DNA from 4 places in the Streptomyces sp. NPDC002206 genome. Region 4 is predicted to be linked to each of the others. Evidence: riboswitches for the same ligand, from Rfam matches in the RefSeq annotation. Region 4 holds a riboswitch; each other region holds the start of a gene.

Region 1 (5,613 bases), on a different contig from region 4:
CCGGGCGGTGCTCGTCTACGAGCCGGTCGAGTCCACCGATGGGGCGGCCGCCGACGAGGCGGACGCCGACACCGACGCGCACGAAGGGGCGGACAAGTGACCGACGCTGCCGCGACTGGAGTATCGATGGAGTACCACCCGCAGCCGACCCCGGGCACGGCCAGGCCCTGGGCCTTCCCCGCCCCCGAGCGCGGCGCCCTGCCCAACGGGCTCACGGTGCTGCGCTGCCACCGCCCCGGCCAGCAGGTCGTCGCGGTCGAGATCTATCTCGACGCCCCGCTGGACGCCGAGCCCGAGGGCCTCGACGGCGTGGCCACGATCATGGCGCGGGCGCTGTCCGAGGGCACCGACAAGCACTCCGCGGAGGAGTTCGCAGCCGAGCTGGAGCGCTGCGGGGCGACCCTCGACGCGCACGCCGACCACCCCGGCGTCCGGGTCTCCCTCGAGGTCCCGGCCTCCCGGCTGGCCAAGGCGCTCGGTCTGGTCGCCGAGGCGCTGCGGGCGCCCGCATTCTCCGACAGCGAGATCGAGCGGCTGGTACGCAACCGGCTCGACGAGATCCCGCATGAGCAGGCCAACCCGGCCCGCCGCGCCGCCAAGCAGCTCTCCAAGGAGCTCTTCCCGGCCACCGCGCGGATGTCGCGCCCGCGCCAGGGCACCGAGGAGACGGTGGAGCGGATCGACTCCGCGGCGGTCCGCAGCTTCTACGAGGCCCACGTCCGCCCGTCCACCGCGACCGCCGTGGTCGTCGGTGACCTCACGGGCATCGACCTGGAGGCGTTGCTCGCCGACACCGTCGGCGACTGGTCCGGGAACAGTGCCGAGTCCCGGCCGGTCCCGCCGATCACCGCCGACGACACCGGCCGGGTGGTCATCGTCGACCGTCCCGGAGCCGTGCAGACCCAGTTGCTGATCGGCCGCGTCGGCGCCGACCGGCACGACAGCGTGTGGCCTGCCCAGGTCCTCGGCACGTACTGCCTGGGCGGCACGCTCACCTCCCGGCTGGACCGGGTGCTGCGCGAGGAGAAGGGCTACACCTACGGCGTACGGGCCTTCGCGCAGGTCCTGCGGTCGTCGGCGGCGGACTCCGCCTCCGGGGCGACGGGCGCCGCGATGCTGGCCATCAGCGGCTCGGTGGACACGGAATCCACCGGACCGGCGCTCGGCGACCTGTGGACGGTCCTGCGGACGCTGGCGGCCGAGGGCCTGACCGACGCCGAGCGCGAGACGGCCGTGCAGAACCTCGTGGGTGTCGCCCCGCTGAAGTTCGAGACGGCGGCCTCGGTCGCGGGCACGCTCGCTGACCAGGTCGAGCAGCACCTCCCGGACGACTACCAGGCGCAGCTGTACGCCCGCCTCGCCGAGACCGGCACGGTCGAGGCAACCGCGGCGGTGGTCAGCGCCTTCCCGGTGGACCGTCTGGTCACGATCCTCGTCGGCGACGCCGCGCAGATCGAGGAGCCGGTCCGGGCGCTGGGCATCGGAGAGGTGTCGGTCGTTACCGGCTGACGCATCGAATAACCGCATATCGGGACAGAGGGAGACCCTCGCGAGTGGCATCTCGTCGGGGTCTTCCCTTTTGCCTGATTTGTCGGATAGATGCCTGCGTGCCCTGTGGGATGCGCTACAAAACGCCCTGTCCGTTTGGTGAATGAAAGTCCCCCCGCTTAGCGTCGGCAGCGCTGTCCGTCACCCGTATGCCGCATCCGCGGCGCCGGGCAGCTATCGCCGAGTCCCCGTCAGGCGCGAGCCTGGGGAGCCGGGGACCCACGCAGTCCCTGGGGTGAATCGGATGCCTGCGCGCCCATTGTGAGGCCCGCGGATCCGTAGGAGACCTTCCTGCTCCGAACCCGTCAGCTAACCCGGTAGGCGAGAAGGAAGGAAAGGACCAGCCACCTCATGGCGTTCACCCGCCCCACCGGGAAGCACCGTGCCCCGAACCGTCTGACGCGCAAGAGCGCGCAGATAGCCGGCATCGCAGCTCTGGCCACCACCGGAGTCATCGGTGGGCTGGCCTCTCCGGCGCTCGCCGCCGGCACCGAAGCCCCCTCTGTCAGCGAGACCGGCCTGAACCAGGTCATCGCCATCGAGGGCACCCTTGCCGACCAGGTGGCCACCCAGGCCGAGGTGCAGAAGCGCCAGGCCAAGGCGGCCGCCAAGGCCAAGGCGGCAGCCAAGGCGAAGGCCGAAGCCCGCGCCAAGGCGGCAGCCAAGGCCAAGGCCGAAGCCCGCGCCAAGGCGGCCCGCGAGGCGAAGGCGCGTGCCGCCCGTTCCGCCGAGCGCACCCGCCTCGGCGCCTTCCAGCTCCCGATCGCCGGTTCGTACGTCACCACCGGCTACAAGTCCAGCGGCTCCCTCTGGTCCTCCGGCCGCCACTCGGGCATCGACTTCCACGCCCCCTCCGGCAGCTCCGTCGTCGCCGTCGGCGCCGGCACGGTCGTCGAGGCCGGCTGGGGCGGCGCGTACGGCAACAACATCGTGCTCCGGATGACGGACGGCACGTACACCCAGTACGGCCACCTCTCGTCGATCGGCGTGTCGGTCGGCCAGAGCGTCGGCGCGGGCCAGCGGATCGGTTTCTCCGGCTCGACCGGCAACTCCACCGGACCGCACCTCCACTTCGAGGCCCGGACCACGCCGTCGTACGGCTCCGACATGGACCCCGTCGCGTACCTGCGCGCCCACGGCGTCACCGTCTGACCGACGCGGCACCCCCGAAGGCCCCGGCTTCCCGCCGGGGCCTTCGGTATCCCCGGACCGGCCCCCGCCGGAGGCGCTTGCCGAACCGTCTTCGGACCAAAAGATATTCATGGATTTCGACCCGGCGTCGGAAATGCAGCCGCATTGCAATAGAGTCACAGAACAGGCGTCGATCGGCCGCGTTTCGCGGGGATTAAGGCGGAGGTTCGGACATGCGCATTCCGGCGCATTCGGTATGCACGGCAATCCGTGACGACATCGTCTCCGGTGTCTTCGAACGCGGCAGCAGACTCACCGAGGAACTGCTCGCACGCCGTTACGGGGTGTCCCGTGTCCCGGTACGGGAAGCGCTGCGCACCCTGGAGTCCGAGGGTTTCGTGGTCACCCGCCGGCACGCCGGAGCCTGTGTCGCCGAGCCCACCGAGCAGGAGGCCGCCGACCTGCTGGAGGTCCGGATGCTGCTGGAGCCGCTGGGTGCGGCCCGCGCCGCGCAGCGCCGCACCGAGGCACACCTCAAAGTCCTCCGCGGCCTGGTCAGGCTCGGTCAGGAGCGGGCCAGGCGGGGCGAGGGCGAGGATCTGCGCTCGCTGGGCGGCTGGTTCCACGAGACGCTCGCCCAGGCCTCCGGCAGCCCCGGACTCATCGCGCTGCTCACCCAGCTCCGGCACAAGATCGCCTGGATGTACGCGGTCGAGCAGCCGGCCCGCCCCACCGATTCCTGGGCCGAGCACGGGGCCATCGTGGACGCAGTCGCGCGCGGTGACGCGGAACGGGCCAGGGCGCTGGCCGCGCAGCACGCCGAGCGCGCCACCGCCGCGCACCGGCTGCGGCGCGCGGACCGCACCCCGGGCCGTGAGCCCGCCCCGCCGCGGCCCGGCCGGGTGAGAACTTCGCAACATGCCGTAAACACCGCGAGCGGCCGTCATTAACACATGCGCCGTATACAAAGAGATGTAATTCGGCGGGGCTTTGTTTCGGCTGCCCGAATTAACTCCGGAAGCCTCGGAAACCCACTCGGGAGTGGGCCCGGGGATCGGTCCTGGGGTCGGTACGGTTCGCGAAAACGAAAGAGCCGCGGCCCCGATCAAAGGTGCCGCGGCTCTGCCGCAGAAATGTGTCCGGCTGGAGCGGGCCGGGGAAGTCCGGAATCAGACGGTCTCCGGGAGCTCGTCGAGCCCCTCCTCGACCAGCCTCGCCAGTCGGTCGAGCGCGGCCTCGGAGTCGTCCGCCGCGGACGAGAGCACGATCTCCTCGCCGCCCTGCGCGCCGAGGCCGAGCACCGCGAGCATGGAAGCGGCGTTCACCGGGCTGCCGTCGGTCTTGGAGATCGTCACGGGGACGCCCGACGCCGTGGCGGCACGGACGAAGATGGAAGCGGGGCGGGCGTGCAGGCCCTCGGTCCAACCGACATTGACGCGGCGCTCAGCCATGGTTCTGCCCTTCACGAATCAATGGTTGTCTAGACCAGTCTCTCATGTGGTGCGCGGTGTTCCGTCCGACCCGCGACCCGGTGCCGCAGCCCGTGCCGCAAGGCCGATCGGCCCTCTCAGACTGCCCCGGCCCCGAGCCGTACGCGACCGCTGACCGAGCCGTAGGCTTTGCCCATGCAGCCCACGCCGGAGCAGAGTCCGCATCACGCGTACCCCGACCACTGGGAAGCGGACGTGGTGCTCCGCGACGGTGGCACGGCCCGGATCAGGCCCATCACCACGGACGACGCCGAGCGGCTGGTCAGCTTCTACGAGCAGGTTTCTGACGAGTCGAAGTACTACCGGTTCTTCGCCCCTTATCCGCGGCTCTCCGACAAGGACGTGCACCGCTTCACCCATCACGACTACGTCGACCGGGTGGGTCTCGCTGTCACGATCGGCGGCGAGTTCATCGCCACCGTCCGCTACGACCGGATCGACGCGACCGGCCGGCCCGCCTCCGCCCCCGCCGACGAGGCCGAGGTCGCCTTCCTCGTCCAGGACGCCCACCAGGGCCGCGGCGTGGCGTCGGCGCTGCTGGAACACATCGCCGCAGTGGCCCGCGAGCGCGGCATCCGGCGCTTCGCCGCCGAGGTGCTGCCCGCCAACAACAAGATGATCAAGGTGTTCCGGGACGCCGGATACACCCAGCAGCGCAGCTTCGAGGACGGCGCCGTCCATCTCACCCTCGACCTCGAACCGACCGCCGAGTCCCTCGCCGTCCAGCGCGCCCGTGAGCAGCGGGCGGAGGCGCGGTCGGTGCAGCGGCTGATCGCGCCGGGTTCCGTCGCCGTCGTCGGCACCGGCCGCAACCCCGGCGGGGTGGGCCGCACGGTCCTGCGCAACCTCCTCGCCGCCGGATTCACCGGCCGCACGTACGCAGTGAACAGCGCGTTCGCCGCGGACCAGGCCACGATCGACGGCGTCCCCGCCCACCGCTCCATCGGCGAGATCGGCGAACCGGTCGACCTCGCGGTCGTCGCCGTGCCCGCCGACCGGGTCCCGGAGGCCGTCACCGACTGCGGCGAGCACGGTGTCCAGGGCCTTGTCGTCCTCTCCGCCGGATACGCCGAGTGGGGGGCCGAAGGCAGGGAACGGCAGCGCGAACTGGTGCGCCATGCCCGCTCGTACGGCATGCGCATCATCGGCCCGAACGCCTTCGGCGTCATCAACAACTCCGAAGCCGTACGGCTGAACGCCTCCCTCGCCCCCGAATCGCCCGCGCCCGGACGCATCGGCCTGTTCACACAGTCCGGCGCCATCGGCATCGCGCTGCTCTCCGGGCTCTACCGGCGCGGCGCGGGCCTGTCCACCTTCATCTCCGCGGGCAACCGCGCCGACATCTCGGGCAACGATTTCCTGCAGTACTGGTACGAGGACCCGGACACCGACGTCGTCCTGCTGTACCTCGAATCGCTCGGTAACCCGCGCAAGTTCACCCGCC
Region 2 (5,613 bases), on a different contig from region 4:
TCGGCGTAGTCGGGCGGCGTCCGATCTGTGCTCGAGCGAGGCCGACGTCGACAAGATCAAGACGGTTCGCGCGAACGCCATGCCATGGGAGGTGCGGCGGCGTCCCGCCACGGCGTGAAACCACCGCCCATCCTCCGTCCCAGCCCTTGCCTCACCTATCGAAATTCGATAGATTCCCATCGCGACTCGATGGAAGGATGGACCATGGGAAAGCTGACAGTGGGTGCGCTGCGCGCCGTGCTCGTGGTGGTGCTCGCCGGCACCGTGTTCGTACAGGCAGGGATGGTGTGGGCGTTGGCCACCGACCCGGAGGACGGGTCGCTTCCGCTGACCCCGCTGCGCGTGATCACGATCCTGGGCATGGTGTCGGCCCAGGTCGCCCTGGTCTGCGTATGGCGGCTGGTGACGATGGTGCGACGCGGAACCGTGTTCTCCCACACCGCCTTCCGGTACGTGGACGTCATGATCGGCGCGATCGTGGCGGCTTCCCTCGTGTGGTTCGCGGTCACGGTCCTCAATGCGCCGGGCCAGCGGGACGACCCGGGCGTCACCGTCATCATGGGCGGGGTTGGCGTGGCCATCCTGGGGGTCGCGCTCATGGTGCTCGTGCTGCGGATGCTGCTCGCCCAGGCCGTCGCGCGCGACGTCGAAGCGGCGAAGATGCAGGCCGAGTTGGACGAGGTGATCTGATGCCGATCGCCGTCGACATCGACGTGATGCTGGCCAGGCGGAAGATGTCCGTGGGCGAGCTCGCGGACCGCGTAGGGATCACTCCCGCCAACCTGGCGGTACTCAAGAACGGCCGCGCCAAGGCGGTGCGCTTCGCGACGCTCGCCGCGCTCTGCGAGGTGCTCAAGTGCCAGCCGGGCGACCTGCTGCGCTGGGAGGCCGAGGACGCCGCGGGCGGATGACGTGCCCCAGGACGGGCGTGAAAACGCCTGGCGCCACCGGCCCGTGACGCGGCACGTGGACCGCATGGACATGGATCGCCGATCACCCGTAGCACCGGCCTGACCCCGTTGAGCAGATTCCGGTTGACCTGCACCGCACCGTCCTGGTCGACGATCGCGACCTCCCCACAGCAACCCCCCGTCCGTCCAGCGCGGAAGGGCGGGGGTTCGTCGTTGGGCGGGCAGCCGGGGCTTCGCCGTAGTCGCTTGACGCCCGATTCGTGACAATCTCTCAGTTCGACGGGGTCAACCGGCTCCGCACCCCGCGCCATGGCGACCTGGCGCAACCTCGCCATCGGCGCCCTTCGCCTCGCCGGGGAAAGCAGCATCGCCGCCGGCCTCCGGCACAACGCCCGCGACGCCGGCCGACCGCTCGCCCTCCTCGAGCTCACATGATCATGAAACGGACGTCACGCGACTACGCCGAAGCCCTGGCCTTGCCCCCGGCTCCGTTGCGACGCACCTGATGCGCGACGGATTTTTTGCCGGGCCGAATGGATTACGAAGGCCGCGCAACGTGTGAACACAGCAGGCGTCAAGGGATGCACGCGAGCTCATGCCGACTTGCGGGTTTTGATTCAACACGGCGGTCTTCTCTGTTGAATCGACCGGCTTGGAAACGATTGTGGTGGAGGGAATCGAGTGGTGGAATGCGCGCCTCTCGACTCTGCGTCCACTGACTCTGCTTCCAGCGATCGCTGCATCAACACCGGGCGTCAAGTGGGGCGTTACCGTATCGCTCCCGGAGCAGGTGTGTTCACCGCCGGTTTCGATGCGCAGGATCAGGGTGGATTCAGATAGGCAGCCGAGGCGCGGACTGCCATCAAAGGGCTGTCCCGCAACGCCGGGCAAAGGTCTCGCTGCATTGCTACGACCGGCCATGTGACCGATTCCGAACTCCTCCGAGAACCGGACGGGCCCGAGGAGTACTCGTATCGAAGAGGACGAAGAGAGGGTTCCTGCGGAGCGCGCCCGCTTTGCCGAGAAGCTGAAGAAGATCGACCCAGCAGCCTTCGAGGCTACGTCGGGTTCATCTGGCCGGATCCCCTCGACCGCCGGCTTCAGCGATGGCGATCACGATCGTGTGCGCGTGGGTGTTGTCCGGTTTGGCCGTCCGGGACTGCAGGACGGCCAAGGCCTGCCGCTGCGCCTCGTCCGGACGGCCGGTATGCAGCAAGCCGGTGGCCGGGCGATGCTGCGCGGCGAGAGCGGCACGGTGATCAGCACCCAGGGCTCACCATCGCCATCACTTCTCTCGTGCTGCCGGACGGCCCCGGCGGGCGGGCAGGGCGTTTGCGCACCATGACGGGCACGCCGGAGGCGTACGGCACCTCCCGTGCCGGTCGGGGCGTCGTTCGCGTGAGCCTGCGTGACCCGGCCGGTGTGCGGCCACTCGTGTGCCGCAGCCGGTGTAGACGCGTGACGCGCTGTCGCGCCTTCCGCGAGGGACGTCCGTCCCGACGAGTCGAAGGCATCGCCCGCTTACCCGTAAATGTCTTAAATGTCCAATTTTTTGGCAATGGAGGGGAATTGCTCTCTATTGCCAGTGAATGCATGACTCGCACAAGTCGAGGTCTTGCGTGCCGGGCAAATCGCCCTTTTCGGGCCGAGTGGCGAGAGTCACTTTCCGGACACGCGGACGCGGCGGCGTACCGCTCGGTTCCCTTCTGCGCAAAGAAAGTTGGCTTCGCGGGCGGTGATGGATTGCCGATAATTCCCCGACTCGATCTTGTAAATGAATTGTGATCGAAAAGTGGGGGCTTGTTTAGGTCGGAGTTTCTCGCCTACGGTCACCGTCAATCCGGATGGAACGCCGAATCCTGCCGCCGTCCGGGAATCCGACCACTCACGTACGGCAGGAGCGGGGGACCCAGGTAAGCGGCCGATCCGGAATCCGGAACGGCTAGGGGTGAAGTCGTATTCCCATACGGCCAGGCAACTCCAGCCTGAACCCGACAGCTCACCTCGTAGGCGACGGAGAGGAATGCACCATGCCCGCAACGGGTAACCACCGTCGTCGTAGGCCCAGTTCGCTGACTCGCGGTTTCATCGCCGTGAGCGCGGGCGGAGCCGCTCTCGCACTTCCTGTGATCGGTGCGACCGCTGCCTCGGCAGCGCCGGCGCAGTCCGTCACCGCCGTCACAAATGCTGTGGCGCCCGCTGCGGCTCCTGCCAAGGCAATTGCCGCCGTGAAGGCTACGCCCTCCGTCTATTCCGTGATAGCCGGTGACACCCTTTACAAGATCGCTGCTGGGCATTCCGTGACCGGCGGCTGGCAGCAGCTGTACCAGGACAACCGTCAGGTCATCGGAGCCGACCCCGCCCGGATCCGCCCGGGCATGAAGCTGACCATCGGCGCCAAGGCCGGGTCCACGGCTGTCGAGTCCAAGCCGGCCGCGAGCAGTGCCGCTCCTGCCACTGCGAAGCCCGTGACGTACACGAACAACCTCGACGGCTGGATCAAGGAGTCGCTGGCCGTCATGGCCCAGCACGGCATCCCCGGCAGCTACGACGGCATCCACCGCAACATCATGCGCGAGTCCTCGGGCAACCCCCGGGCCATCAACAACTGGGACTCGAACGCCGCCAAGGGCACGCCGTCCAAGGGGCTCCTGCAGGTCATCGACCCCACGTTCAAGGCCTACCACGTGTCCGGCACGTCGATGGACATCTACGACCCGGTCGCCAACATCACGGCTGCGTGCAACTACGCCGCCGCCAAGTACGGTTCGATCGACAACGTGTTCGGGGCCTACTGACACCCGGTTGCGTTGATTCCGGTTCAGGAGTGACGGGTGGCGAGGGTCCGAGGGGCCCTCGCCACCCGTTCCTGTCTCCGCCCGATCAGGGGCATGGCCCGGTCATGCCCGAAACTCCCGCCCGAGTGCGGGCGTGCTCGCCTCGACGAACCCTGCGTGGAAGACGCCACGGGTGGCGACGTGGGGTTCGTCCCAGGTGATTTCCACCCCTGGCCGCGTGATCACCGGTAGCCGTCGAGTGCGCGGGCCCCGGGGTCGCGCGCGAAGCCGATCGTGGCGCGCGCGAGTGCGTACGTGATGCCGCGCAGACGGAAGCCCTTGCGGGTGACGAAACAGGTCACGGCCCAGACGCTGTCGTCGGTCCTGTCCTCCTGCCGTCCGGTCATGAGTCGACGCTCCGCGCCGGTCGAGCGGCACATCGCCGGGACCGGCCCGCTGCGCGCTGACGCCCGGCGTGGGCGTATCCGGGGTATGCCCCGAGCGGGCCCAAATTACCCACAGGTATGTAGTGACTTAACGCGCAAACGGCAGTAGAACCAGTTTCACTCTGTAGAGAGTGAGGCGTGTCACATGAGTGACTCTACCATGCATGATGCAGGCCCCAAGGGCGTTTCGCGTCGAAGGTTCATCACAGGAACTGGTTCTATTTTAGGGGCCGTGGCCCTTGCGGGTCACAGCACCCCGGCCCAGGCCGGGGTCGGCTCCGCAGCCGCTCCGATCGGCTCCGGGGCCCATGTCCCGGCCCTCGTGATCGGCACCGGATACGGCGGATCCGTCGCCGCCCTGCGTCTCGCCCAGTCGGGCGTCGACGTGCACATGATCGAAATGGGCATGGCCTGGGACACCCCCGGCCCGGACGGCAAGATCTTCGCCAACACGACCTCCCCGGACAGCCGGTCGTACTGGCTCCGCACCAGGACCAAGCAGCCCCTCAGCAACTTCCTCGGCTTCCCCATCGACAAGAACGTCACCCGCAGCACCGGGATCCTCGACGCCGAGGAGTTCAGCGGGATCACCGTCTACCAGGGCCGCGGCGTCGGCGGCGGCTCGCTGGTCAACGGTGGCATGGCCGTCACCCCCAAGCGCGAGAACTTCGGAGCCGTACTCCCGTCGGTGGATGCCGACGAGATGTACGGGATCTACTACCCGCGCGCCAACGCCGGGCTCGGCGTCGGCACCATTGATCCTGCCTGGTTCGAGACCGCCGCGTGCTACCAGTACGCCCGGGTCGGCCGCAAGCAGGCCCAGCGTGCCGGCTTCCCGTTCGTCTTCGTGCCCACCGTGTACGACTGGGACTACATGAAGCAGGAAGAGGCCGGAACCGTCCCCAGGTCGGCGCTGGCCGGCGAGATCCTGTACGGCAACAACTACGGCAAGAAGTCGCTGCAGAAGACGTACATCGACCGGATCAGGGCCACCGGCAGGGTCGCCATCTCGCCGCTGCACAAGGTCACTTCGGTCGCACCGGCGACAGGCGGCGGCTACACGGTCGTCATCGACCAGATCGACACCGGCGGTGCCACCACGGCCACCAAGACGGTGACCGCGGACCGGGTGTTCTTCGCGGCCGGCAGCGTGGGCACCAGCAAGCTGCTGGTCAAGCTGAAGGCCACCGGCGCGCTCCCCGGCCTGAACGACGAGATCGGCAAAGGGTGGGGCGACAACGGCAACGTCATGTGCGGCCGGGCCAACCATCTGTGGGACCCGACCGGCAGCCTCCAGGCGTCCATTCCCACCGGCGGCATCGACAACTGGGCTGCCGGTGGCGCGTTCGCCGAGGTCGCCCCGTTGCCCACCGGGATCGAGACGTTCGCCTCGTTCTACCTGTCCATCACCAAGAACCCGAACCGGGCCGAGTTCACCTGGAACGCCGCGACGGACAAGGTCGACCTGAACTGGCAGAC
Region 3 (5,613 bases), on a different contig from region 4:
GGGACGACGACGCGGGACGGGACAAGCCGTCCCCGCCCCCGGCCGAGCAGGAGCTGCCCCCGGCGGCCGACCTGGTCATGACGTTGCAAGGAGAGGACGGGCGGGAGGAGGAGATCGTCCGGGTCGGCATCCCGCCGCACGAATTCTTCGGGATGAAGGCCAACGCCGCCTATGAACGCCTGGGGCCCGACCACCCCGAGACCCTGCTGGCCTTCCGGGAGTACACGCGAGTGCTGGCGCGGATGGAGGGCCGCCGCGAAGAGGCTCGTGACCGGTTCATGGATCTGGTACGCCTCCAGGCCGAGGTGCTCGGCTTCGTCCATGAGGACACCCTGACGACCGCCGCCGACCTGGCCGACCTCGTCCGGGACATGGGCGACTTCGTGAAGGCGGAGGAGATCTGGCGCAGCGTATGGACCAGCCGGGGCGAACTGCTCGGCCCCGACCACCCGCAGACCCTGGACGCCGCGAGCGGTCTGGCGAGGGTACTGGAGGACCTGCGCCGCGAGGCGGAGGCAGTCGCGCTCCACCGGGACGTGCTGGAACGCAGGACCCGGCTACTCGGGCCGAACGATCCGGCGGTGCTGGCCGACGCCGGGCGCCATGCCGCCGCTCTGGGCAGAGGCGACCGCTGGGACGAGGCCGAACCGGCCCTGCGTGAACTCCTCGCCCGCTTGGAGCACCGCAACGAACAGGACGGCTCCGTCGGTCTCTCCGCTCGGGCCAACCTCGGCGCCGCCCTGTGCCGGCTGGGCCGCCTCGACGAGGCCGAGGTGGTGATGCGCGATGTGCTCGCCGCGCAGCAGCGGGCCAAGGGCGCGGACCATCCGGAGGCGCTCACCTCCCGCAACAACCTCGCGGCCGTGCTGCACGCCCAACAGCGGTATTCGGAGGCGGCGGCAATGCTGCGCGAAGTCCTCGCGGCCGTGTCCAGGAAGCACGGGGACGGCCACCCGGAAACCGTGCACTCCCGCGACAACCTGGCCAACGTGCTGATCGACAACGGCGAGCGCGCCGAGGCCGCGCAACTCCTCGTCCGCTGCCGCGACGACTACACCCGTGTCTTCGGCCTGCACCATCCCCTGACCCGGAAGGCCGTCGAACGCCTCGACTGGCTGCGGGAGAATCCGGCCCGGTAGCGGACCCGGGAGCCTCAGTGAGGCTGATCCCTCGTGAGCGGGAGCATGAATTCTGGGGGGAGGCGGATCACCGTTGTTCCCGGTCGCCGGACGGGCCTGAATGAACCGGACGGGCCTCGGCGAACAAGCCCGTCCGGCCGAAGAGGACACCGCGCCGATTACAGCGGCAGCAGGTCGGGCCGCTTCGCCTCGACGTGGTCACCGGAGGACTCGCCGCGCAGCCGCCGTCCGATCCACGGCACCAGATATTCGCGCGCCCAGTGGATGTCGTCGCGCCGCACCTCGAGAGTGCCGCGCTGTGCCTGCGGCGGCCACTCCTGGTCGGGGTCGGCCGGCGCATCGAGGCCGAGGACCTGGGCGGCACGCAGCGCGACCCGGGTGTGTCCCTCGGGCGACAGATGGAGCCGGTCGTTGTCCCAGGCGCGCCTGTCCTGCACGGACCGCAGCGACCACAGGTCGAGGACCGGGCAGTCGTAGCGGTCGGCGATGGACCGCACATGAGCGGTGTAGGTGGCGATCTTGCCGCGCAGATGGCGCAGCACGGGAACGCCGCGGGTGTCGAAGCCGGTCGTGACCATGACGGTGCCGACCGACCGGGTCAGGTCGGCGACCGCGCGCTCGAAGCGCTCGGCCACGTCGTCGGGGTCGGTGCCGGGCCGGATGATGTCATTGCCGCCCGCGCAGAAGCTCACCAGATCGGGGGCGAGCTCCTTGGCGCGCGGCACCTGCTCCTCGACTATCTGGTCGAGGAGGCGTCCGCGTACGGCGAGATTGGCGTACCGGAAATTCCCGTGAGCCGAACCGGCGGAACCATCGGTGTTCGTCGCTGCATCGAGGTCGGGCAGCTGGTCCGCGAGGAGAACAGCGAAACGGTCCGCCCAGCCGACGAAGGTTCCGTCCGGGCCGGGGTCACCGACCCCCTCGGTGAAGCTGTCGCCAATCGCTGCGTACGACCCGATGGCGCCATGCCGGTTGTTGACGCCACGTTGATTTTTTCTCGAATCGTCTGCCACAAGGGCACATCCTGCACTGCCGAATGTGACCTACGCGACCGTATTAAGGGGTTGACGGGAGGTGAGATAGACCACCCGGTCAGGTTTTGGTAAAGAGGGAATAAGTGAAGGGGCGGTGCGCCGCCGCGCACCGCCCCTTCACTTAGCCGTTCGGATCAGGCCTGATCGGATCCGATCAGACGGAGATTCCGTGCGAAGCCAGGAAGGCGACCGGGTCGATGTCCGAGCCGTACGCGGGGCCGGTGCGGACCTCGAAGTGGAGGTGCGGGCCAGTGGCGTTGCCGGTGGCACCGGAGAGGCCTATCTGCTGTCCGGCGGAGACGGTCCGGCCCACCGAGACGGAGAGCGCGGACAGGTGGCCGTACTGCGAGTAGTGGCCGTCGGCGTGCTTGATGACGACCTCGTTGCCGTAAGCGCCACCCCAGCCGGCAGTGACGACGGTGCCGGAGGTGATCGCCTTCACGCTGGTGCCGGTGGCGACCGGGAAGTCGATGCCGGTGTGGCTGCCGCTGGACCAGTTGGCACCGGAGGCACGGTAGTTGGTGGTGTGCTTGCCCGGGACCGGGGCGACGTAGCCGGAGCTGCTGCTCTGGGCGGCCGAAGGGGCGGCGGCGGGCTTGGCCACCGGAGCCTTCGACGGGGCCGGGGCGGCCTGCGTGGTGCCGGTGACCGCGGCCGAGCCGCCGAGGGTCAGCTTCATGCCCGGGTGGATCAGGCTCGGGTTGCCGCCGATGACCTCGCGGTTGTCCTGGTACAGCTTCTCCCAGCCACCGTCGACCTTGTTGTCGGCGGCGATCTTCGACAGGTAGTCGCCGGCGACGACGGAGTACGTCCGGGTCTCGGCCTGCTTCTTCGCGACCGGGGCGGCCGGGGCGGCGTGCGTGGCTGCGGCCGAGTGCGCGGCGGGGGCGGCCTGCTCTGCGGCGTGGGCGCCGGTGGCACCGAGCAGCGGGAGGGCGATGACGGCCCCGCCGGCGCCGGCGGCGGCAACGCCACGAGCGATGGTGCTGGACTTCGGACGACGGTGCTTACCCGATATGGGCATGAACAATTTCCTCTCCGGCGCCTACGAGGTGAGCTGTCGGGTTCGGGCTGGAGATGCCCGGTCGCATGAAGTGCGACTTAACCCCGAGCCGGCCGGATTTCTCCGGTCGGCGGCTTACCTGGTTCCCCCGCTCCTGCCACACGATGAGTGGGTACGAATTCCGGTCGGCGGCAGGATTAGGCGGTCCGTCCGGATTGACGGTGACCGTAAACGAATGAGGACGAGCAGAACAAGCCATCGGTTGCGTGCCGGAATCCGCTCCGGGAAATCGGCGCGGAATTCCGGTCACACTCCGTGGATTAAGGATCTTGGCTTTCCGCGCGGTGTACGGATTACCCGGCCGCCGCTCCACCACACACCGTCACGGATATGATCCCGCTCACGAAAGGTCCCTCATCTCCCGTATAAGTAGGGCATGTTCTACTAAATGCCCCAATACGGACATGTCATGAGCATCATCCGCGGCGGAGCCTCAACACCTTCGCGTCCAGGTCCCCCCGCAGGCCGGTGTGCAGCCCCTGATGCAGCAGCACGGAACCGTGGTGGACGGCCCCGGTGTCCACGCAGGTGTAGGTCGCCGTGGGGTCGAGCCCGCGCAGCCGCAGGGCCGGCGGCAGCTCCCCGTACCTCTGCACCTCCAGCCACATGAGCACCACAGTCTCGTCACCGTGCGTGTACTGCACGGCGCTGAGCCCGCCGCGCGGCGCACGCAGCCGGTACAGCGCCCCGTGCTGCACCACCGGGCGGATCTCCTTGTACAGGTCCACCCAGCCCCGGGCCTCGGCCAGCTCCTCGTCGCTCCACTCGGTGAGGTCCCCGCCGACCCCGAGCACTCCGGCCATCGCGCTCACGAAGCGGAAGCGCAGCGAGCTGACCCTGCTGTTGAGCTGGACATTCGGGCTGTCGGTGACCCAGGCGGCCATCACACGGGACGGATGGATCTGCCCGAAGCCCTCCTGGATGGCGAGCCGGTCCAGCGGGTCGGTGTTGTCGGAGGTCCACACCTGGTCGGTACGGGCGAGGATGCCCAGATCGATCCTGCCGCCGCCGCCCGAGCAGGATTCGAAGGCGACACCGGGATGAGCGGCCCGCAGCCGGTCGATCAGCGCATACAGCGCATCCACATGCGCGATCCAGAGCTTCTGCGGATACTCCTCGCCCGGCCAGCCCGCATCGGTGAAGCACCGGTTGAAGTCCCATTTCACATAGTCGATCGGGGCGCTGGAGAGCAGTGAGTCGAGCTGTTCCCACAGAAAGTTCTGCACATCGGTCCGGGCCAGATTCAGCACCAGCTGATTACGGAACTCCGTGCGGGTGCGCCCGGGAAAGTGCTGCACCCAGTCCGGGTGCGCGCGGTAGAGGTCGCTGTCGGCGTTCACCATCTCCGGTTCGACCCAGATGCCGAACTGCATGCCGAGTGCGTGCACTTCGTCGGCGAGCGGCTTCAGCCCGCCGGGGAAGCGCTCGGGGTTCGGGGTCCAGTCGCCGAGTCCTGCCCGGTCGCTGGTGCGCTGCCCGAACCACGCGTCGTCCACCACGAACAGTTCGACACCCATCGCTGCGGCACGCACGGCCAGGGCACGCTGCTGGTCCTCCGCGATGTCGAAGCCGGTGGCCTCCCAGGAGTTGTAGAGCACCGGGCGCAGGCTTTCGGCGTCCGGAACGACGTGGGCCAGCTGCCAGGCGTGCCAGGCCCGGCTCGCCCCGCCGAACCCTTCGGCGCTCCACAGTCCGGCGAACACCGGTGTGGTGTACGTCTCCCCCGGTGCGAGCCGCAGCAGCCCCGAGTCGTCGTAGCCGGCCCCGCCGGTGATCTGTACGAGCCCGTCGGGGAGCTGCTGCACGGCGATCCGCCACGAGCCGGACCAGGCGAGCGCGCAGCCGTACACCTCGCCGTGCTCCTCGGTGGCGGCTCCGTCCGCGTCGAGCGCGACCCAGGGCAGAAACTGGTGCCCGGTGTGACCGCGCCTGCTGGAGAGGACCTTCTCGCCGTACGTCAGCTCCGACCGCACGAGCTGCGTCTCCGCCGCCCACCGTCCGTGCAGATGACTGAGGCGCCAGCCGTCGCGGGCGGGCAGCGCCCAGGCGGCCGCGTCGGCGCGCAGGAGTTCCAGCGGTGGTCCGTCGGGGCCGGCGTGGCCGACGGTGGCCCAGCGCTCGATCACATCGGAGTCGTCCCGCATCCGGTAGTGCAGCGTGAGCGCGAGCTGCTGTACGGAGTCGTAGAACGCGATGCGCAGTTCGTCGCCCTCCACTGCCGTCTCGGCGTAGGCCCATTCGGTGCCGCGGACCTCGGGGGTGCGTACCGAGAGCGCGGGCCGGACGAACCGGGGGCCGCCCTCCACCGGGTACTCCTCGCGGCCGTCCAGCTGCGACTCGAAGCCCCGGAAGGGCAGTTCCGGTGCGGCGGCGAGGG
Region 4 (5,613 bases):
CGGCGCGTACGACGCCACTGCCTGGAACACCGGCGCCACGCCCGAACATGATCAGCAGACCGCGCAAACGGCACACACCGCGCAGGAGTTGTACGAACCGGGACAGACTGCGCACGGCGCCCAGGATTCGTACGAGGCGCATGAGTCGTACGCGGACCAGGGCTCCTACGATCCGTATGAGCCCTACCGCACCGCCGAGTTCAGCCAGCCCGACTCGGACCTCGCCGCCGCCACCGACATCGTCGACGACAGCGACAGCGACAGCGACAGCGATGATCTCGACACGGACCGCGCGGCGGACCACAGCGCCGACGACATCCCCCGTCCCGTGAGCCGCCCCAGCACCCGTGGTGGCAGCCGCAGTCGGCGTCGCACCCCCGCGAAACGTTCCGCACTCCTCACCGTCGCCGTTCCCTCCGCCTGCGTGATGAGCGTCGCCGGTATCGCCGCCGCCTCCGTCGGCGGGCTCGGCAGCGGCGAGGAGAAGGACGACACCATGTCGATGGCGGCCGCCGACCCCGGCACCGTCAAGCCCGTCGCCGCCAACAACAAGCTGGACACCCAGCTCGCCAACCTCAGCGCCGACGCGGAGAACTTCGCCGACCGCGCCAGCCGCACCCAGGAGCGCATCGACCTGAAGGAGCGGCAGGCGGCCGAGAAGAAGAAGCGCGAGGAAGAGGCCGCGCGCAAGGAGGCTCTGCGGCCCAAGTTCCTCCTTCCGGTCGCGCAGCACGGCCTCAGCGCCTACTTCGGCCAGGCGGGCGTCAACTGGATGTCCGTGCACACGGGCATCGACTTCCCCGTCTCGTACGGCACTCCGGTGATGGCCGCGACGGATGGCACCGTACGCACCCAGTGGAACAGCGCCTACGGGAACATGGCCATCGTCACCATGGCCGACGGCACCGAGACCTGGTACTGCCACCTCAGCAGCACCAAGATCCGCTCGGGCCCGGTCAAGGCCGGTGACGTCATCGCGTACTCCGGGAACTCCGGGAACTCCACGGGCCCGCACCTGCACTTCGAGGTCCGGCCCGGTGGCGGCGCGGCCATAGACCCGCTGCCCTGGCTCCGCAGCCACGGCCTCGACCCGACCTGAGCAGCCGCAAGGATCCTCGGCGAGTGGTGGCAGGCACCCCCACGCCCGGCACCACCGCCGCCAGCGCCCCCAGGGGCGTCCTGCCTAGAGCTTCTCCACCGGCGCGTAGCGCAGCAGCAGCTTCTTCGGCCGTTCGTCCCCGAAGTCGACCGTCGCCTTCGCCTGGTCGCCGATCCCCTCGACCGCCGTCACCGTGCCGAGCCCGAACTGGTCGTGCGTGACCCGGTCCCCGACCACCAGCGTGATCGTCGGCTTGTCCGAGGTGCGCCGGGTCGCAAATCCCGAGGGGCCCGAGCGCGAGCGTGACGAGGACAGCGACGACGTGATCCCCGACGTCGGTCCGGCCGGGGCCGCCATCGGCCCGGTCCGCTTCCACTGCAGATGCTGGTCCGGGATCTCCTCGAGGAACCGCGACGGCGGGTTGTACGAGGGCTGCCCCCATGCACTGCGCATCGCCGCCCGGGTCAGATAGAGCCGCTCACGGGCCCGGGTGATCCCGACGTAGGCGAGGCGCCGCTCCTCCTCCAGCTCCTTGACCTGTCCCAGCGCGCGCATGTGCGGGAAGACGCCGTCCTCCATGCCGGTCAGGAACACCACCGGGAATTCGAGGCCCTTCGCGGTGTGCAGCGTCATCAGCGTGATGACGCCGGAGCCGTCCGTGTCCTCGTCGGGGATCTGGTCGGAGTCGGCGACGAGCGCGACCTTCTCCAGGAATTCGGCGAGCGTGCCCGCACTCGCGCCTTCCCCTGCGTCGGACTCCCCCCGCTCCTGCTCGAACTCGAGCGCGACGGCGGCGAGTTCCTGCAGGTTCTCGATGCGGGTCTCGTCCTGCGGGTCGGTGGACGCCTGGAGTTCCGCGAGATAGCCGGTCCGCTCCAGGACCGCCTCCAGCACCACGGCGGGGCCGGCGCCCGACTCGACGATCGTGCGCAGCTCCTCCATCAGCGTGTTGAACCGCTTGACGGCGTTGGCCGAGCGGGCCGCCATGCCGTACGCCTCGTCGACGCGGCGCAGCGCCTGCGGGAACGTGATCTTCTCGCGCAGCGAGAGGGCGTCGATCATCGCCTCGGCGCGGTCGCCGATGCCGCGCTTCGGCACGTTCAGAATGCGGCGCAGCGGGACGGTGTCCTCGGGGTTGGCGAGGACCCGGAGGTAGGCCAGGATGTCCCGGACCTCCTTGCGCTCGTAGAAGCGCACGCCGCCGACGACCTTGTAGGGCAGGCCGACGCGGATGAAGATCTCTTCGAAGACCCGGGACTGCGCGTTCGTCCGGTAGAAGATGGCGACATCGCCCGCCTTGGCGTCGCCCGCGTCGGTCAGCCGGTCGATCTCATCGGCGACGAACTGCGCCTCGTCGTGCTCGGTGTCGGCGACATAGCCGGTGATCCGGGCGCCCTCGCCCGCGTTCGTCCAGAGATTCTTGGGGCGGCGGCTCTCGTTGCGTTCGATGACCGCGTTGGCCGCGGAGAGGATCGTTTGCGTGGAGCGGTAGTTCTGCTCCAGCAGGATCGTCGTCGCGTTCGGGTAGTCCTCCTCGAACTGGAGGATGTTGCGGATGGTCGCGCCGCGGAAGGCGTAGATCGACTGGTCCGCGTCACCCACGACGCACAGCTCGGCGGGGGCGTCGGCCGGTCCGGCCGGGCCCACCAGTTCGCGTACGAGCGTGTACTGCGCGTGGTTGGTGTCCTGGTACTCGTCGACGAGGACGTGCCGGAAGCGGCGGCGGTAGTGCTCGGCGACATCGGGGAACGCCTGGAGCAGATGGACCGTCGTCATGATGATGTCGTCGAAGTCCAGCGCGTTGGCCTCGCGCAGCCGGGACTGGTACATCGCGTAGGCCTGGGCGAGCGTCTTCTCGAAGCCGTCCGCAGCCTGCCCGGCGAAGGTCTCCTCGTCGATCAGCTCGTTCTTCAGGTTCGAGACCTTCGCCGTGAACGACTTCGGCGGGAAGCGCTTCGGGTCGAGGTCCAGATCGCGGCAGACCAGGGCCATCAGCCGCTTGGAGTCGGCGGCGTCGTAGATCGAGAACGACGAGGTGAAGCCGAGCTTCTTCGACTCGCGGCGCAGGATCCGTACGCACGCACTGTGGAACGTCATGACCCACATGGCGTTGGCGCGCGGTCCGACGAGCTGCTCGACGCGCTCCTTCATCTCGCCCGCGGCCTTGTTGGTGAAGGTGATCGCCAGGATCTGGCCGGGGTGCACCCCGCGCTCGGCCAGCAGATGGGCGATGCGATGGGTGAGTACCCGGGTCTTGCCGGAGCCGGCCCCGGCGACGATGAGCAGCGGCGACCCTGCGTGCACGACGGCGGCGCGCTGCTCGGTGTTCAACCCGTCGAGCAGGGCGGCAGCGTCGATCACTGGGCGGTGGGCGCCGTCCCGGTAGTACGCATCCCTGGGCGGCGGGGGCGCGTCGAACACGCCCGCGAAGAGGCCCTCCGGCACCGCTTCGGGTGCGGAGTCCTCGGGGGGCGGCGGGGGCTCTTCCTCCGAGTGCTGGAGGCCGGCCAGGAAACTGTCGTCAAAGAGGCTGCTCATCGCTTGACGAGTCTAGGCCGCCGCACCGACACCGTGCGGCCGCATGGCGAACAGCACCCGGCGCACGGGCACATAAGGAGACCGTGCGCCCACACCGCGTAGCGGAAGAGGGGGCCGCCCGGCCCGCACGCCCACCCCCGTCGTCGAGGTCACGAAAACGTATCGGGCATATCGAACATCGACCTTCACAGCAGCACCACGGGTTGGCTAGCGTGCTCCGTCGGGCGGCCCGTACCCCCTGAGGCGAACCACGCCGAGCGGGCTCCCACGCCGAATCCGGGCTGCCCTCATGAGAGTTCGGAACCGGGGACCCACACGCATCACCGGGGTGAATCGGTCCATATCCCCCCATCCGGACCGTAGGGCAGCCTTCCGTTCCGCCCGAACCCGACAGCTAACCCGGTAGGCGGTCCACGGAAGGAGATGCCGGCCTTGGCGTCGCATCGCAAACCGCGCACCCGGGTGCGCTCCACCACGCCCGCCGTCGGGCTCACAACGGCCGCATTGGCAGGTGTGACCCTGCTCTCCACGCAGAGCGCCATGGCCGCCCCGGCCTCGCCGAAGCCCAGCATCGAGGACGTACAGAAGAAGGTCGACGACCTCTACCGGCAGGCGGGCACCGCGACCCAGCAGTACAACCAGGCGAAGGAGGCCTCCGCCGCACAGCGGGGCAAGGTCGACGCCCTGCTGGACGACGTCGCAAAGCGTGCCGACAAGCTGAACGACGCGCGCAGGACGCTCGGCAACTACGCGGCGGCGCAGTACCGCACCGGCTCCATCGCGCCGAGCGCCACCTTCTTCCTGGCCGACGACCCGCAGGCGTACTTCGACCAGAACCAGCTGATGGCCCGGATGGCGGGCCGGCAGCAGGAGGCGGTCACGGACTTCCGTACGCAGCAGGCCGCGGCGTCGAAGAAGCGCGCCGAGGCGGCGAAGAGCCTGGAGACGCTCACCGAGTCACAGGCCACGCTGCGGACCAGCAAGGCGAACATCCAGAAGAAGCTGGGCGAGGCCCGCACGATGCTGTCGAAACTGACGGCCGAGGAGAAGGCGCGGCTCGCGGCGCTGGAGCGCAAGAAGGAGGCGGAGGCCAAGCGCAAGGCCGAGGAGCTGGCCCGTCAGCAGGCAGCCGCCAAGGCCGAGGCGGACCGCAAGGCCGAGGAGGCAGCGAAGCAGGCGGGATCCGGCGGCGATACGGGAACGGGCACCGGCACCGGCACCGGCACCGGCACGGGGACCGGCACGGGGACCGGCTCGGACAGCAGCGCCACCACGAAGGCCGACAAGGTCCTCGCCTTCGCCCGCGCCCAGATAGGCAAGCCGTACGTCTGGGGCGCGACGGGCCCCTCGTCGTACGACTGCTCGGGGCTGACCCAGGCCGCATGGAAGGCGGCGGGCGTCGACATCCCCCGTACCACCTGGGACCAGGTGGAGATCGGCACGCGGATCGCGACGGCGGATCTGCAGCCGGGCGACCTCGTCTTCTTCTACGACGACATCAGCCACGTCGGCATCTACAAGGGCGACGGCATGATGATCCACGCCCCGAAGCCGGGCGCGAATGTCCGCGAGGAGTCGATCTACTACATGCCGATCTACGGCAGCGTGCGGCCCGCGTAGCCGCGGTCCCGGACAACGGCGAGCCCCCGCCGGAAGAATCCGGCGGGGGCTCGCGCCATGAAGAGCAGGGACCGGCCCGGGCGGCAGCGGCCGGCTCAGGTCCAGAGCGTCGCGATGAAGATATTGGCGACCGTCAGCCCGCCGACCGCTGCGAAGGCGCCCTTCGCGACCTTCTCCTCGTCCCGCTTGATGTACACCAGTGCGAGGATCACGACCAGGACCGCCAGCTTCACGCCGATCTTGATGTTGTTGACCGGCTGGTCGTCCGCCTGGTTGAGCCCGACCAGTGCGATACCGGTGACCAGCATGGTCAGCGCACCGTGCAGCATCGCCGGGACGAAGCGTGCCGTGCCCGC

Evidence for each region. Region 4 has a riboswitch for cyclic di-AMP ahead of ACWCP8_RS02740 (NlpC/P60 family protein). Riboswitches for the same ligand answer to the same signal wherever they lie in the genome.
Region 1: another riboswitch for cyclic di-AMP. It lies ahead of ACWCP8_RS23155 (M23 family metallopeptidase); the one in region 4 lies ahead of ACWCP8_RS02740 (NlpC/P60 family protein).
Region 2: another riboswitch for cyclic di-AMP. It lies ahead of ACWCP8_RS33760 (transglycosylase SLT domain-containing protein); the one in region 4 lies ahead of ACWCP8_RS02740 (NlpC/P60 family protein).
Region 3: another riboswitch for cyclic di-AMP. It lies ahead of ACWCP8_RS04915 (M23 family metallopeptidase); the one in region 4 lies ahead of ACWCP8_RS02740 (NlpC/P60 family protein).

Annotation. Positions count from the first base shown of each region.
Region 1 covers NZ_JBSFCW010000012.1:176,430-182,042, reverse strand. The annotation lists gene ACWCP8_RS23165 (M16 family metallopeptidase) at 1-100, shown strand, start outside; gene ACWCP8_RS23160 (M16 family metallopeptidase) at 127-1,509, shown strand; cyclic di-AMP (ydaO/yuaA leader) riboswitch at 1,717-1,886, shown strand; gene ACWCP8_RS23155 (M23 family metallopeptidase) at 1,900-2,700, shown strand; gene ACWCP8_RS23150 (GntR family transcriptional regulator) at 2,913-3,629, shown strand; gene ACWCP8_RS23145 (HPr family phosphocarrier protein) at 3,849-4,130, opposite strand; gene ACWCP8_RS23140 (bifunctional acetate--CoA ligase family protein/GNAT family N-acetyltransferase) at 4,305-5,613, shown strand, end outside.
Region 2 covers NZ_JBSFCW010000031.1:66,171-71,783, forward strand. The annotation lists gene ACWCP8_RS33745 (DUF2975 domain-containing protein) at 205-690, shown strand; gene ACWCP8_RS33750 (helix-turn-helix domain-containing protein) at 690-911, shown strand; gene ACWCP8_RS33755 (hypothetical protein) at 1,221-1,346, shown strand; cyclic di-AMP (ydaO/yuaA leader) riboswitch at 2,752-2,939, shown strand; gene ACWCP8_RS33760 (transglycosylase SLT domain-containing protein) at 2,942-3,709, shown strand; gene ACWCP8_RS33765 (hypothetical protein) at 3,931-4,095, opposite strand; gene ACWCP8_RS33770 (GMC oxidoreductase) at 4,280-5,613, shown strand, end outside.
Region 3 covers NZ_JBSFCW010000002.1:5,525-11,137, reverse strand. The annotation lists gene ACWCP8_RS04925 (tetratricopeptide repeat protein) at 1-1,139, shown strand, start outside; gene ACWCP8_RS04920 (SGNH/GDSL hydrolase family protein) at 1,298-2,152, opposite strand; gene ACWCP8_RS04915 (M23 family metallopeptidase) at 2,328-3,197, opposite strand; cyclic di-AMP (ydaO/yuaA leader) riboswitch at 3,201-3,361, opposite strand; gene ACWCP8_RS04910 (alpha-galactosidase) at 3,653-5,613, opposite strand, start outside.
Region 4 covers NZ_JBSFCW010000001.1:589,399-595,011, forward strand. The annotation lists gene ACWCP8_RS02730 (M23 family metallopeptidase) at 1-1,099, shown strand, start outside; gene pcrA (DNA helicase PcrA) at 1,184-3,637, opposite strand; cyclic di-AMP (ydaO/yuaA leader) riboswitch at 3,896-4,062, shown strand; gene ACWCP8_RS02740 (NlpC/P60 family protein) at 4,061-5,257, shown strand; gene ACWCP8_RS02745 (hypothetical protein) at 5,353-5,613, opposite strand, start outside.